Regions from separate parts of the Enterobacter sp. RIT637 genome, predicted to be linked through region 2. Evidence: predicted binding sites of a transcription regulator. Region 2 holds the regulator's gene; each other region holds the start of a gene.
The links. Region 2 encodes LexA, which represses DNA repair genes until DNA is damaged. Its sites were predicted from a motif close to TNCTGTATGTACATACAGNA; they were not measured.
Positions count from the first base shown of each region.

Region 1: K5E19_RS00175 (DNA translocase FtsK 4TM domain-containing protein) is a predicted target of LexA. The motif match lies at 1,318-1,337, and genes of this name have one in related genera.
Region 3: rmuC (DNA recombination protein RmuC) is a predicted target of LexA. The motif match lies at 1,538-1,557, and genes of this name have one in related genera.
Region 4: umuD (translesion error-prone DNA polymerase V autoproteolytic subunit) is a predicted target of LexA. The motif match lies at 1,720-1,739, and genes of this name have one in related genera.

Region 1 is NZ_JAIHAZ010000001.1:40,274-43,411, forward strand. Features, by position in the region: gene trxB (thioredoxin-disulfide reductase) at 1-240, opposite strand, end outside; gene lrp (leucine-responsive transcriptional regulator Lrp) at 785-1,279, shown strand; gene K5E19_RS00175 (DNA translocase FtsK 4TM domain-containing protein) at 1,416-3,138, shown strand, end outside.
Region 2 is NZ_JAIHAZ010000028.1:4,708-7,845, forward strand. Features, by position in the region: gene plsB (glycerol-3-phosphate 1-O-acyltransferase PlsB) at 1-931, opposite strand, end outside; gene K5E19_RS22570 (diacylglycerol kinase) at 1,086-1,454, shown strand; gene lexA (transcriptional repressor LexA) at 1,563-2,171, shown strand; gene dinF (MATE family efflux transporter DinF) at 2,234-3,138, shown strand, end outside.
Region 3 is NZ_JAIHAZ010000005.1:181,269-184,406, forward strand. Features, by position in the region: gene K5E19_RS10785 (dienelactone hydrolase family protein) at 1-443, opposite strand, end outside; gene udp (uridine phosphorylase) at 700-1,461, shown strand; gene rmuC (DNA recombination protein RmuC) at 1,601-3,058, shown strand; gene ubiE (bifunctional demethylmenaquinone methyltransferase/2-methoxy-6-polyprenyl-1,4-benzoquinol methylase UbiE) at 3,125-3,138, shown strand, end outside.
Region 4 is NZ_JAIHAZ010000001.1:535,237-538,374, forward strand. Features, by position in the region: gene K5E19_RS02610 (cyclic diguanylate phosphodiesterase) at 101-1,624, shown strand; gene umuD (translesion error-prone DNA polymerase V autoproteolytic subunit) at 1,758-2,192, shown strand; gene umuC (translesion error-prone DNA polymerase V subunit UmuC) at 2,176-3,138, shown strand, end outside.

The DNA of each region.
Region 1 (3,138 bases), on a different contig from region 2:
AATTTCGGTTTCGAATTTGGCGGCATGCTCGTGCATACGTTCCATCAGCAGCGGCCCGGTCAGGTCGTTCGGGTCCCCTGGCCAGTTTTCCACTTCGGTGGTGGTGGTCAGCTGACCGCCTTTTTCCATACCGGTGATGAGTACCGGGTGCAGGTTAGCGCGTGCAGCATAGACCGCTGCGGTATATCCCGCAGGTCCAGAACCAAGGATTAGCAGCTTACTGTGTTTGGCCGTGCCCATGAGATCCCCATTGTTGTTGGCAGACATTTGGCTGGATTGTAGGGAATTTGTTGTCGTAAAAAAAGAGCGCAGCAATTTTGATATCAATCTGTGTAATAGCCACGGACGATGAATGACGCGCTATAACATCACTCTTTCTCCTTAAAACCGGTCGTTTATAAGGCAATAAAATGACGATTAATACCCTGCCGTAATGAATATCCGGCATGTTGTACTAAAAATCGATGTTTTGCTTTGACAATCACCTGCGCTTTTGCGAAAACATTCAAGGAAGAAAAAAAACCGCGTTAACCGTGTGCCGCATAGGCATGCACGTAAATGCCATTTTTACCGTGTCAGTGAAATCTACGCATGGCGTGGACAGACGCCATACGTGATGTCGGTGACTGCCTTCGGGCAACGGTCTTCTTACCAACAGAACCCGAATCCGCATCGCGTCTAATACATAACCAGGCGATGTGATGACTAACGGGTACAGGCTCTGAACAGTGATGTGCACAGGGTCCAGGCAGGAGTAGGGAAGGAATACAGAGAGACAATAATAATGGTAGATAGCAAGAAGCGCCCTGGCAAAGATCTCGACCGTATCGATCGTAACATTCTTAATGAATTGCAAAAGGATGGGCGTATTTCCAACGTCGAGCTTTCAAAACGTGTGGGACTTTCCCCGACGCCGTGCCTTGAGCGTGTGCGCCGACTGGAAAGACAGGGTTTTATTCAGGGCTATACGGCTCTGCTGAACCCGCATTATCTGGATGCCTCACTTCTGGTATTTGTTGAGATTACTCTGAATCGTGGTGCACCGGATGTGTTTGAACAATTTAACGCCGCTGTACAAAAACTTGAAGAAATTCAAGAGTGTCATCTGGTTTCCGGTGATTTCGACTACCTGTTGAAAACCCGTGTGCCTGATATGTCCGCCTACCGTAAGCTGCTGGGTGAAACCCTGCTGCGTCTGCCGGGCGTGAACGACACCCGTACCTATGTGGTGATGGAAGAGGTCAAACAGAGCAATCGTCTGGTTATTAAGACGCGCTAACACGGAACAGGTGCAAAATCAGCGTAGTTTGATTACACTCCTGTTAATCCATACAGCAACAGTGCCGGGGAGTCCCCGGCGCTGTTGTCCGTTTTAGCAAACAGGCAGGATATGCCTGATACCTGGAGAGCCTTTCTTGAGCCAGGAATACACTGAAGACAAAGAAGTCACACTATCGAAGCTAAGCAGCGGACGTCGTCTCCTCGAGGCTTTGCTGATGGTTATTGCCCTTTTCGCCGTCTGGCTGATGGCAGCCTTACTCAGTTTCAACCCCTCCGATCCCAGCTGGTCGCAAACCGCATGGCATGAGCCTATCCATAATTTAGGCGGTGTACCGGGTGCCTGGCTTGCGGACACGCTCTTTTTCATTTTCGGTGTGATGGCTTATACCATTCCCGTCATTATCATTGGCGGATGCTGGTTTGCCTGGCGTCATCGTCAGAATGACGACTACATCGATTACTTCGCTGTCTCGCTGCGCCTGATTGGCGCGCTGGCGTTGATTCTCACGTCGTGCGGGCTGGCGGCTATAAATGCCGACGATATCTGGTACTTCGCCTCCGGTGGCGTAATCGGCAGCCTGCTGAGTTCCGCCCTGCAGCCGATGCTTCACAGCAGCGGTGGCACCCTGACGCTGCTTTGTATCTGGGCCGCAGGGTTGACCCTGTTTACGGGCTGGTCGTGGGTGAGCATCGCCGAGAAGATCGGCAGCTTTATTCTCACTATCCTCACTTTCGCCAGTAACCGTACCCGTCGTGACGATACGTGGGTCGATGAAGACGAATATGAAGATGAGTACGAAGAGGAAGACGAGGCGCCTGTACAGCGTCGTGAATCTCGCCGTGCCCGTATTCTTCGCGGCGCGCTCGCGCGTCGTCAGCGCGTCGCTGAAAAATTTGCCAATCCGCTGGGGCGTAAAACCGATGCGGCGCTCTTTTCCGGCAAACGCATGGATGAAGACGAGCAGGTTGAGTACCGTGCGGCGGGTGCCGCCGTCGATCCTGATGATGTGCTCTTCTCCGGCAACCGTGCGATGCCAGGCGATTTTGACGAATATGATCCGTTGCTGAATGGTCATTCAGTTACAGAGCCTGTCGCAGCCGCCGCTGCCGCAACCACGGCAGCGCAGGCTTTTGCTGCGCCTGCGGAAGCCGTAACGCCATCCGCGCCCGTTCCTGCACCGGAGTCTGTTATCCAGCAGCCTCAGGTTGACTGGCAAACTGCGCCGGGTGTTCACACCCCGGAACCTGTTATTGCGCCTGAACCAGAAAGTTATGTTCCTGTGCAGCAGGAACAATGGCAGCAACCTTATCAGCCGGAGCCTGTGTATGAACCACAGGGATACCCGGAATATGAGCAGCCGGTCGCACAGCCGTATGTACCGGAGCCGGTAGAACCTGCGCAGCCATACGTACAACCTGAGCCTGACGTGGCAGAAGAGGCGAAACCGTCTCGTCCACCAATGTACTATTTCGAAGAAGTGGAAGAGCGTCGTGCCCGTGAACGCGAGCAGCTGGCAGCCTGGTATCAACCTGTGCCGGAGCCGGTGCAGGAGCCTGTCACAAAAGCGCCTTCCGTTTCCGTACCGCCAGTCGATCCAACGCCAGTGGCAGAGAGCGTGAAGCAAGCCTCTGTCGCCGCTGCCGCTGCTGCACCGGTCTTTAGCCTCGCGACAGGCGGCGCGCCTCGTCCTCAGGTGAAAGAGGGCATTGGCCCGCAATTGCCTCGCCCGAATCGCGTGCGTGTACCCACGCGCCGCGAACTGGCTTCCTACGGTATCAAGCTGCCTTCCCAGCGTATGGCTGAAGAAAAAGCGCGTGAATCGGACTATGAAGACGACGCCGATGAACTCCATCAGG
Region 2 (3,138 bases):
CCATGTGGCTGCGGTGGCAGGGCACATAGACAATTTCATGGCCGTCGTGGGCCAGCTGGCGTACGCGCTCGGCGTTGTGGACGTTAATGCCCTGATAGAGACGGTTCCAGGTGAAGCTCAGGATACGGTCGGAGAGACGAATCATCTCGTAGGAGAAGTTAGCCGCAATCTCTTCCATCAGCGCAATGGCGTTCTGCTGTGCTTTCTCGTGGGAAATCTTCTTGCTGCGCGCTTCGTCTTCAACCGCGCGGGCAATCGCTTTGGAGGCCAGCAGCTTGTTGAACAGATCCTGACGCGCCGGGAGACGAGGCCCAACGGCAGCCAGACGCTGGCGTGCGAAGTGCATACGCGCCACACGCGCCAGTTTTTGCGCGATGATCTTGTCGGTGCCGTGCTCGTCCGCCATACGGCGCAGCGAAACGGAAGGGGAGAAGCGTACAAAGCTGTCGCGTCCCAGCCAGGAGACCGCGAAGAACTTCTGGATGCCGTTGAGCATACGCAGCGGCGGATTCTCTTCGCCTTTTTCGCGGCCCGGACGGCGACCAAACATCACTGAGACCGGCACCATCTGCACATCCAGATCGGGATTGCTGCGGTGCAGGTCGAGATAGTCATGGAACAGCTTGATGGACTCTTCTTTCGGCGTGTAATAGGTAAACACGCGTGGTCCGCCGTGGATAAACACATAGCGCGGCAGCAGAGTGCCATCAACTTCAAGCGGTTCAAGTGGGTCAGGTAAATCATGCGCCAGACATTGGGCGCGAAGCGTCAGCAGGTCTGCCTTCGAGTTATAAGGCAAAACGTACATAATAGGGCGCGACGTATCGAGCCCTAATTCCAGCGCAGGTTCTGCTGGGATAGACTTACTTTTTACCAGGACGCTTAATGGTAAATTAAGTAATTTGTAGTAAATTCGTGGCCAGCCGGACATAAACGATGTAAAGCCTCTGGTTAATAATGCAATTGCGGCGCAAGGATAACAGAAAGCGCGCAAAATTTCTGTTGTTACCCGTCATACTTCAGGCTGCAGCAAAACGCGCTGCGCTTATAGTTAGTGACGCTTTTTCCAATAAAAGGTTCTTTTAATGGCCAATAATACCACTGGGTTAACCCGAATCATCAAAGCTGCTGGCTATTCATGGAAAGGTTTCCGTGCCGCATGGGTCAATGAAGCCGCGTTTCGCCAGGAGGGCGTTGCCGCTATCGTCGCGGTTATCATCGCCTGTTTCCTTGATGTTGATGCTATTACCCGCGTGCTTCTCATCGGCTCTGTTCTTTTGGTGATGATAGTGGAAATTCTCAATAGCGCTATTGAGGCGGTTGTGGACCGTATCGGTTCAGATTTCCACGAACTTTCTGGCCGTGCGAAAGACATGGGGTCTGCCGCTGTGCTGCTGGCGATTATCACGGCAGCGATCACCTGGGTCACGCTGCTTTGGTCACATTTCCGATGAGCCTCGAGGAATAATTAAGTCCCTGGTTTTTTGTGCAGTTTTTGGTTCCAAAATCGCCTTTGACTGTATATACTCACAGCATAACTGTATATACACCCAGGGGGCGGAATGAAAGCGTTAACGACCAGGCAGCAAGAGGTGTTTGATCTCATCCGGGATCATATCGGCCAGACGGGTATGCCACCCACGCGTGCGGAAATCGCGCAGCGTCTGGGCTTCCGTTCTCCAAATGCGGCCGAGGAACATCTGAAAGCGCTGGCGCGCAAAGGTGTGATTGAAATTGTGTCTGGCGCGTCTCGCGGCATTCGTCTGCTGGTGGAAGAAGAGACAGGCATTCCGCTGGTTGGCCGTGTCGCCGCGGGTGAACCTCTGTTGGCCCAGCAGCATATTGAAGGTCACTATCAGGTCGATCCTGGTATGTTCAAGCCGAGTGCAGATTTCCTGCTGCGCGTCAGCGGGATGTCCATGAAAGATATCGGCATTCTTGATGGCGATCTGCTGGCCGTTCACAAAACCCAGGATGTGCGTAACGGTCAGGTTGTGGTCGCGCGTATTGATGATGAAGTGACCGTCAAGCGACTGAAGAAACAGGGTAACACCGTACAGCTGCTGCCCGAAAATAACGAATTCTCCCCGATTGTGGTGGATCTGCGCGAACAGAACTTCTCCATTGAAGGTCTGGCCGTTGGCGTTATCCGCAACGGTGAATGGCTGTAACCTCTTCCTGACAGGCTGCGGGACTCCGTAGCCTGACTCATTTCCCATTCCCGGTATCTTTCATGTCACTGCTTACAGCTTCTGATAAGGCATTGTGGCGTCTTGCACTGCCGATGATTTTTTCCAATATCACCGTTCCTTTGCTTGGCCTGGTGGACACCGCGGTGATTGGTCATCTGGATTCTCCCGTTTATCTGGGCGGCGTGGCGATTGGCGCAACGGCAACCAGTTTTCTCTTTATGCTCCTGCTCTTCTTACGCATGAGTACCACGGGGCTGACGGCACAAGCCTATGGCGCGAAAGATCCGCTGCGACTGGCGCGCGCGCTGGTGCAACCACTCGTTCTGGCGCTTGGGGCTGGCGCGTTAATCGTTCTGTTTCGCACGCCGCTGATTGATCTGGCGCTGCATATTGTGGGCGGGAGCGAGGCGGTACTTGAGCAGGCCAGGCGCTTTCTTGAAATTCGCTGGCTCAGTGCGCCCGCATCGCTGGCAAACCTGGTTCTGCTGGGCTGGCTGCTGGGCGTGCAGTACGCTCGTGCGCCGGTCATCCTGCTGGTGGTGGGAAACCTTTTGAACATCGTGCTCGACCTCTGGCTGGTGATGGGTCTGCACATGAACGTACAGGGCGCGGCGTTGGCAACCGCAGTCGCAGAATACGGCACGTTTATCATCGGTCTGTGGATGGTCTGGCGCGTACTGGCCCTGCGTGGGGTTTCCCTGGTCATGCTGAAAACCGCGTGGCGCGGCAACATCCGCAAGCTGCTGGCGCTGAACCGGGACATCATGCTGCGCTCGCTCCTGCTACAGCTCTGTTTTGGTGCGTTAACGGTTTTTGGTGCCCGTCTTGGGCCTGAGATCGTTGCGGTAAATGCGGTGCTGATGACATTGCTGACGTTTACCGCGTATGCGCTGGACGGCTTTGCTTACGCCGTGGAGGCGCACTCCGGGCAGGCATACGGTGCGCG
Region 3 (3,138 bases), on a different contig from region 2:
CCGCCCCAGCAGAATCCGGTCACCAGCAGACGATGTGCATCGCCCCCGTTGCGCGCGGCCCAGCTGGCAACGTGATCAAGGTCAGCCAGCACCTGGGCATCCGGGACTTTGCTCACCAGATTGTTGAACAACGTAGGGATATCGCTGTAATCGTTCGGATCGCCCTGACGGAAATAGAGCTCTGGCGCAATGGCCAGGTACCCTTCCAGCGCCAGCCGGCGGCAGAGGTCGCGAATATGCTCGTGAACGCCAAAAATTTCCTGAACCACAATCACGATCGGCAGCGGACCCTCTGCCGATTTTGGTCGCGCGTGATAAGCAGGCATATTCTCCCCCTGCGAGGGGATGGAGGTCTCGCCCGCAGTAATGGCTTCTTCTGAGGTTGAGACGATGGTTGAAGCATGCGGAGCCGCAGCAGGTGCAAAACCGGTTTTTTCAGTCATGGCATTCTCCGTACCAATGAGTTAGCGCAAAGGTAAATATAGTCACCAGGTTAACAACCCACAGTGCCTTATACGGTCTATCTTTTGTGCAGCACCTGGCGATATAACTTGTTAATGTGATGTAAGTCACTATTTAATGGAAATTAACTGCAATAATTTTCATTCATGGTGAGGTGTGTCACGAAATTCTATGGAGTGCTTCTGTAAAGTACCGTTTTACTTCTTCTGACTAACCGACCCACAGAGGAGTCACCCTATGTCTAAGTCTGATGTTTTTCATCTCGGCCTCACTAAAAACGATTTACAAGGGGCTACGCTCGCTATCGTCCCTGGCGATCCTGAGCGTGTGGAAAAGATCGCCGCGCTGATGGATAAGCCGGTCAAGCTGGCAGCCCATCGTGAATTCACCACCTGGCGCGCAGAGCTGGATGGCAAAGCGGTGATCGTGTGCTCTACCGGTATCGGTGGCCCGTCTACGTCTATTGCGGTGGAAGAGCTGGCGCAGCTGGGCATTCGTACTTTCCTGCGTATCGGCACCACCGGCGCTATCCAGCCGCACATCAACGTCGGCGACGTGCTGGTCACGACCGCATCTGTACGTCTGGACGGCGCAAGCCTGCACTTTGCACCAATGGAATTCCCGGCAGTAGCCGATTTCGAATGCACCACCGCGCTGGTTGAGGCCGCGAAATCCGTAGGCGCGACCACTCACGTGGGCGTCACCGCTTCTTCCGATACCTTCTACCCGGGCCAGGAGCGTTACGACACCTTCTCAGGCCGCGTGGTAAGCCGTTTCAAAGGCTCTATGGAAGAGTGGCAGTCCATGGGCGTGATGAACTACGAAATGGAATCTGCAACGCTGCTGACCATGTGCGCAAGCCAGGGTCTGCGTGCCGGTATGGTGGCGGGCGTTATCGTCAACCGTACCCAGCAGGAGATCCCGAACGCCGAAACCATGAAGCAGACCGAAAGTCATGCGGTGAAAATCGTGGTGGAAGCGGCTCGCCGCCTGATCTAGTCCTCCTCTCTGAGATAAAAGGCCGACGCGTTCGGCCTTTATTTTTTGCGTAGCGCCTCGCAGGAAAACCCTTTCAAACTGGACGTTTATACAGCACAATTCTATTTTGTGCGGGTAATACGTTGATGCAGGGGGCATTGTGGATATCTCAATCCTGATTTATGCGGTGGTTGCGTTGGTGAGCGTGGCGGTAGGCTGGCTGATTTCTGGCTACCAGCATGCGCAGATGAAAGCCGATCAGCTGGCAGAACGTGAAGAGATCGTCTCAGAGCTAAGCGCCACAAAACAACAGCTTGCTCAAGGCTCGCACTGGCGCGACGAATGCGAGCTGCTCAATAATGAACTGCGTAACCTGCGCGACATCAACACCTCGCTGGAGGCCGATCTCCGCGAAGTCACCACCCGTCTTGAATCCACCCAACTGCATGCGGAAGACAAAATCCGCCAGATGATCAACAGCGAGCAGCGCCTCAGCGAGCAGTTTGAGAACCTCGCCAACCGTATTTTCGAACACAGCAACCGCCGCGTTGACGAACAGAACCGCCAGAGCCTGAATAGCCTGCTGACACCGCTGCGTGAACAGCTGGACGGGTTTCGCCGTCAGGTGCAGGACAGCTTTGGCCAGGAGGCGCGCGAGCGACACACTCTGGCGCATGAAATTCGCAATCTTCAGCAGCTAAACGCACAGATGGCGCAGGAGGCGGTGAACCTGACGCGCGCGCTCAAAGGCGATAACAAAACGCAGGGGAACTGGGGGGAAGTGGTGCTGACGCGCGTGCTGGAGGCCTCTGGCCTGCGCGAAGGGTACGAATACGAAACCCAGGTCAGCATTGAAAACGATGCCCGCTCGCGCATGCAGCCGGATGTCATTGTACGTCTGCCGCAGGGTAAAGATGTGGTGATTGACGCCAAAATGACGCTGGTGGCCTACGAGCGCTATTTCAACGCGGAAGATGATTACACCCGCGAATCGGCGCTGCAGGAACACATCGCCTCCGTTCGTAACCATATTCGTCTGCTCGGCAGAAAGGATTATCAGCAGTTACCGGGGCTGCGCTCGCTGGATTACGTGCTGATGTTTATCCCGGTAGAGCCCGCCTTCCTGCTGGCGCTCGACAGACAGCCCGAACTGATCACCGAAGCGCTGAAAAATAATATTATGCTGGTCAGCCCGACTACGCTGCTGGTGGCCTTGCGGACCATTGCTAACCTGTGGCGTTACGAGCATCAAAGCCGCAACGCGCAGCAGATTGCCGACCGTGCCAGCAAGCTGTACGACAAAATGCGCCTGTTTGTGGACGATATGTCCTCGGTCGGGCAGAGCCTGGATCGTGCGCAGGATAACTACCGCCAGGCGATGAAAAAGCTCTCCTCCGGGCGCGGCAACCTGCTGGCGCAAGCCGAAGCGTTTCGCAGCCTGGGGGTGGAGGTGAAGCGCGAGATTAATCCGGAATTGGTTGAACAGGCGACGTCGCAGGATGAAGAGTTCCGCCTGCGTGAAGGCGCAGATGAACAAAATAGACACAGTGAAGACAACGATTTAGCAGCGAATTTATCGCCAGAAGAGCAGCCGACGCGTTTCTTTCGCGGTGGTTGAATCGTAGGGCAAACGCGCCCAATCTGTTACACTTCACGAACATTTTACTGATAAGCAGGCTCTGAGATGGTTGACGATTC
Region 4 (3,138 bases), on a different contig from region 2:
GCAAGTCATCAATAAGTCACAGATTTAAAGATAACATGGTTATTTTTATTATTGTCGACCATGCTATTTATAAGCATAACCCTGTAGGGTAGATACGTTGATGCGTAACACTTTTGTGCCTGTCGCAGCAGCAGTAGCCATTTTTATTGCGGGTATTTTTATCCTCAATATTCAACTCTGGTATTCAGCACGGGCCGACAGTCAGTCGGGAGCCCGATACGCTGTAAGCGATATCAATGACATTCTTGACGAAGCGCGCATTGCCGCCCGAACGGCGACGGAAATTATCGTCAAGGGGTGCGATGCAGAAGGCCAGTACCAGTTGGGGACGGAGGCAGCACTTCAGCCACATCTCAGAACTATCGTCATCATCAGGCAGGGGCAGCCCTGGTGTTCATCTCTGCCGGGAAATCGCGTGTTATTGCGGCATATTAATCAATTACCCGATACTCCCTTATTTCTTGTTCCGGCAAGCGATACGGTTAACGGGCAGCCGGTGTTGCTCTTTCAGACCCGGTTTGCAGAAAACCGTATTATCGTGACGATCAGCGATCGCCATATCCGGGATGCGTTAAGCACGCCGTTAAAGCACGTGAAGTATTCATTAGCGGTGGGCGGGAGCGCGATTGACGCCTCTGGCGCACTGCACGTTATGCCTCCCGGCGAACGTGAGGCCAGACAGGTTTACTCTGAACAATACGCCTATAGCATCCGATACAACCCTGCGCCTTTTTTCAGCCTGAAAAGACTTCTTACCCAGGGGGGAGGCATACTCCTTTTCGTACTGCTGGTTGCCGGTATCGCGGCTTATGTTCTGTATAAGTACCTGAACAAACACACGCTTCCTGAAGAAACACTTCGCAGCGCGATTGCGAAGAGAGAAATCATTCCGTTTTACCAGCCCGTGGTTAACGGCAGGGAGGGCACGCTGCGTGGCGTGGAGGTTCTGGCAAGATGGAAACACCCTAAAGCGGGTTATATTTCACCCGGCGCATTCATTCCGATTGCTGAAAAATCGGGGCTGATTGTTTCCCTCACGCAAAGCCTGATGGCGCAGGTGGTGACGCAAATGAATGCCATCTCCAGCAAGCTTCCGGAAGGTTTCCATATCGGCATTAACTTCAGCGCTTCCCATATCGCGATGCCGGGCTTCGTGGACGAATGCCTGAAATATAAAAATAGCTTCGTCAGAAAGGACTTAAACCATGTGATTGAGGTGACAGAGCGAGAGCCGCTGGATATTGATGAGCGCCTCGTGCAGACCCTGAACGTCCTCCATGAAAATGGTTTTGCCATTGCCCTGGATGACTTTGGTACCGGTTATTCCGGGCTCTCTTATCTGCACGATCTGCATATCGATTACATCAAGATTGACCACAGCTTCGTCAGCAGAGTCAATGAACACGAGGACTCCACCCGGATCCTCGATTGCGTATTGGATTTGGCGCGTAAGCTCTCCATTAGCATTGTGGCGGAAGGCGTTGAGACGAAGGCGCAGTTAGACTATCTCAACCGGAATAACATCGTATACCAGCAGGGATACTACTTTTTTAAACCGGTCGCCTTTACCGGGCTTATCCATATTTTGCTGTCTAAGCCCAAGGTGAAGGTCCTGGTGGAGTGACTTGTACAGGCTATGGACAAATTAAATCCGCTCAAACTTCAACGCGTTTGGGTTGGCCTCCGGAAATCACCTTGATCCTCGCCCATAATCCGTAATACTGTATTTATATACAGCATCTGGCGGGAAAGGCATTATGGACACTCTCTTTTCTTATCATCCAAAACAAATCATTGAATTACCTTTATTTTTAGAACGCGTCGCCTGTGGTTTCCCCAGCCCGGCGCAGGATTACGTGGAGGATCGTCTCGATCTTAACCGGCTGGCGGTAAGGCACCCCAGTGCGACCTATTTTATCAAGGTGAGTGGAGACTCCATGATTGGAGCGGGAATTAGCGACGGCGATCTGCTGGTGGTCGATCGTTCGTTAAATGCCGAACATGGGGATATCGTCGTGGCGTCGGTCGCCGGTGAGTTTACGGTGAAAGAGCTACAGACTCGCCCGGCTCTGAGACTTCTGCCGCATAATGCCCGCTATCAGCCGATTACCTTTCATTCCGAAGAGGAGCTGCAGATCTTCGGCGTCGTCACCCACACGCTCAAAACGCATAAACATGTTCGCGCTGGTTGATGTGAATAGCTTCTATGCCTCCTGCGAGCGGGTGTTCCGCCCCGATCTGGAAGGGAAGCCTATCGTGGTGGTGTCCAATAACGACGGCTGCATTATTTCACTGTCGCGGGAGGCAAAGCAGTTCGGCATAAAAATGGGGGAGCCGTATTTTAAATTCAAAGAAAAGGGCTACCCGTCGCGGGTTTACGTCTTTAGCTCAAACTATGCGCTGTATGCCGATCTCAGCAGCCGGGTCATGCAGACGCTGACCGATCTCGCTCCGGCCATTGAGATCTACTCCATTGATGAAGCATTTGTGAACGTTTCGGGTGTCAGCAACTGCCTGTCGCTGGAAGCATTCGGTCATCAGATGCGCACGCAGGTCTTTAAAAATACGGGCCTAACCGTTGGCGTCGGTATTGCTCCGACAAAAACGCTGGCGAAGCTGGCCAACTATGCGGCGAAACGCTGGGCCAGCACGGGCGGCGTGGTCGATCTCTCAGACCGCGAGCGGCAGCGTAAACTGCTGGCAAAGGTTCCGGTAGAGGAGGTGTGGGGAGTAGGGCGGCGCATCACGAAAAAACTGAACGCGATGGGCATTATCACGGCGCTGGAGCTGGCGGAAGTGTCATCCTGGGTCATCCGCAAACATTTTAACGTGGTACTGGAACGGACGGCCCGCGAGCTTCGCGGCGAGCAGTGCCTTGATCTGGAAGAGTTCACCCCCACGAAGCAGCAAATCATCTGTAGCCGTTCGTTTGGACACCGTATTACGCAATACGAAGAGATGCACCAGGCGATTTGTGCCTATGCGGAACGCGCAGCAGAGAAACTGCGGGGCGAGCATCAATACTGTCGTTTTATCAGCGTGTTTGTGCGCACCAGCCCGCACGCGGACAACGAAATTTATTATGGCAATCAGGCTTCCGTCACCCTGATGACGCCCACCAATGACTCGCGCGATATC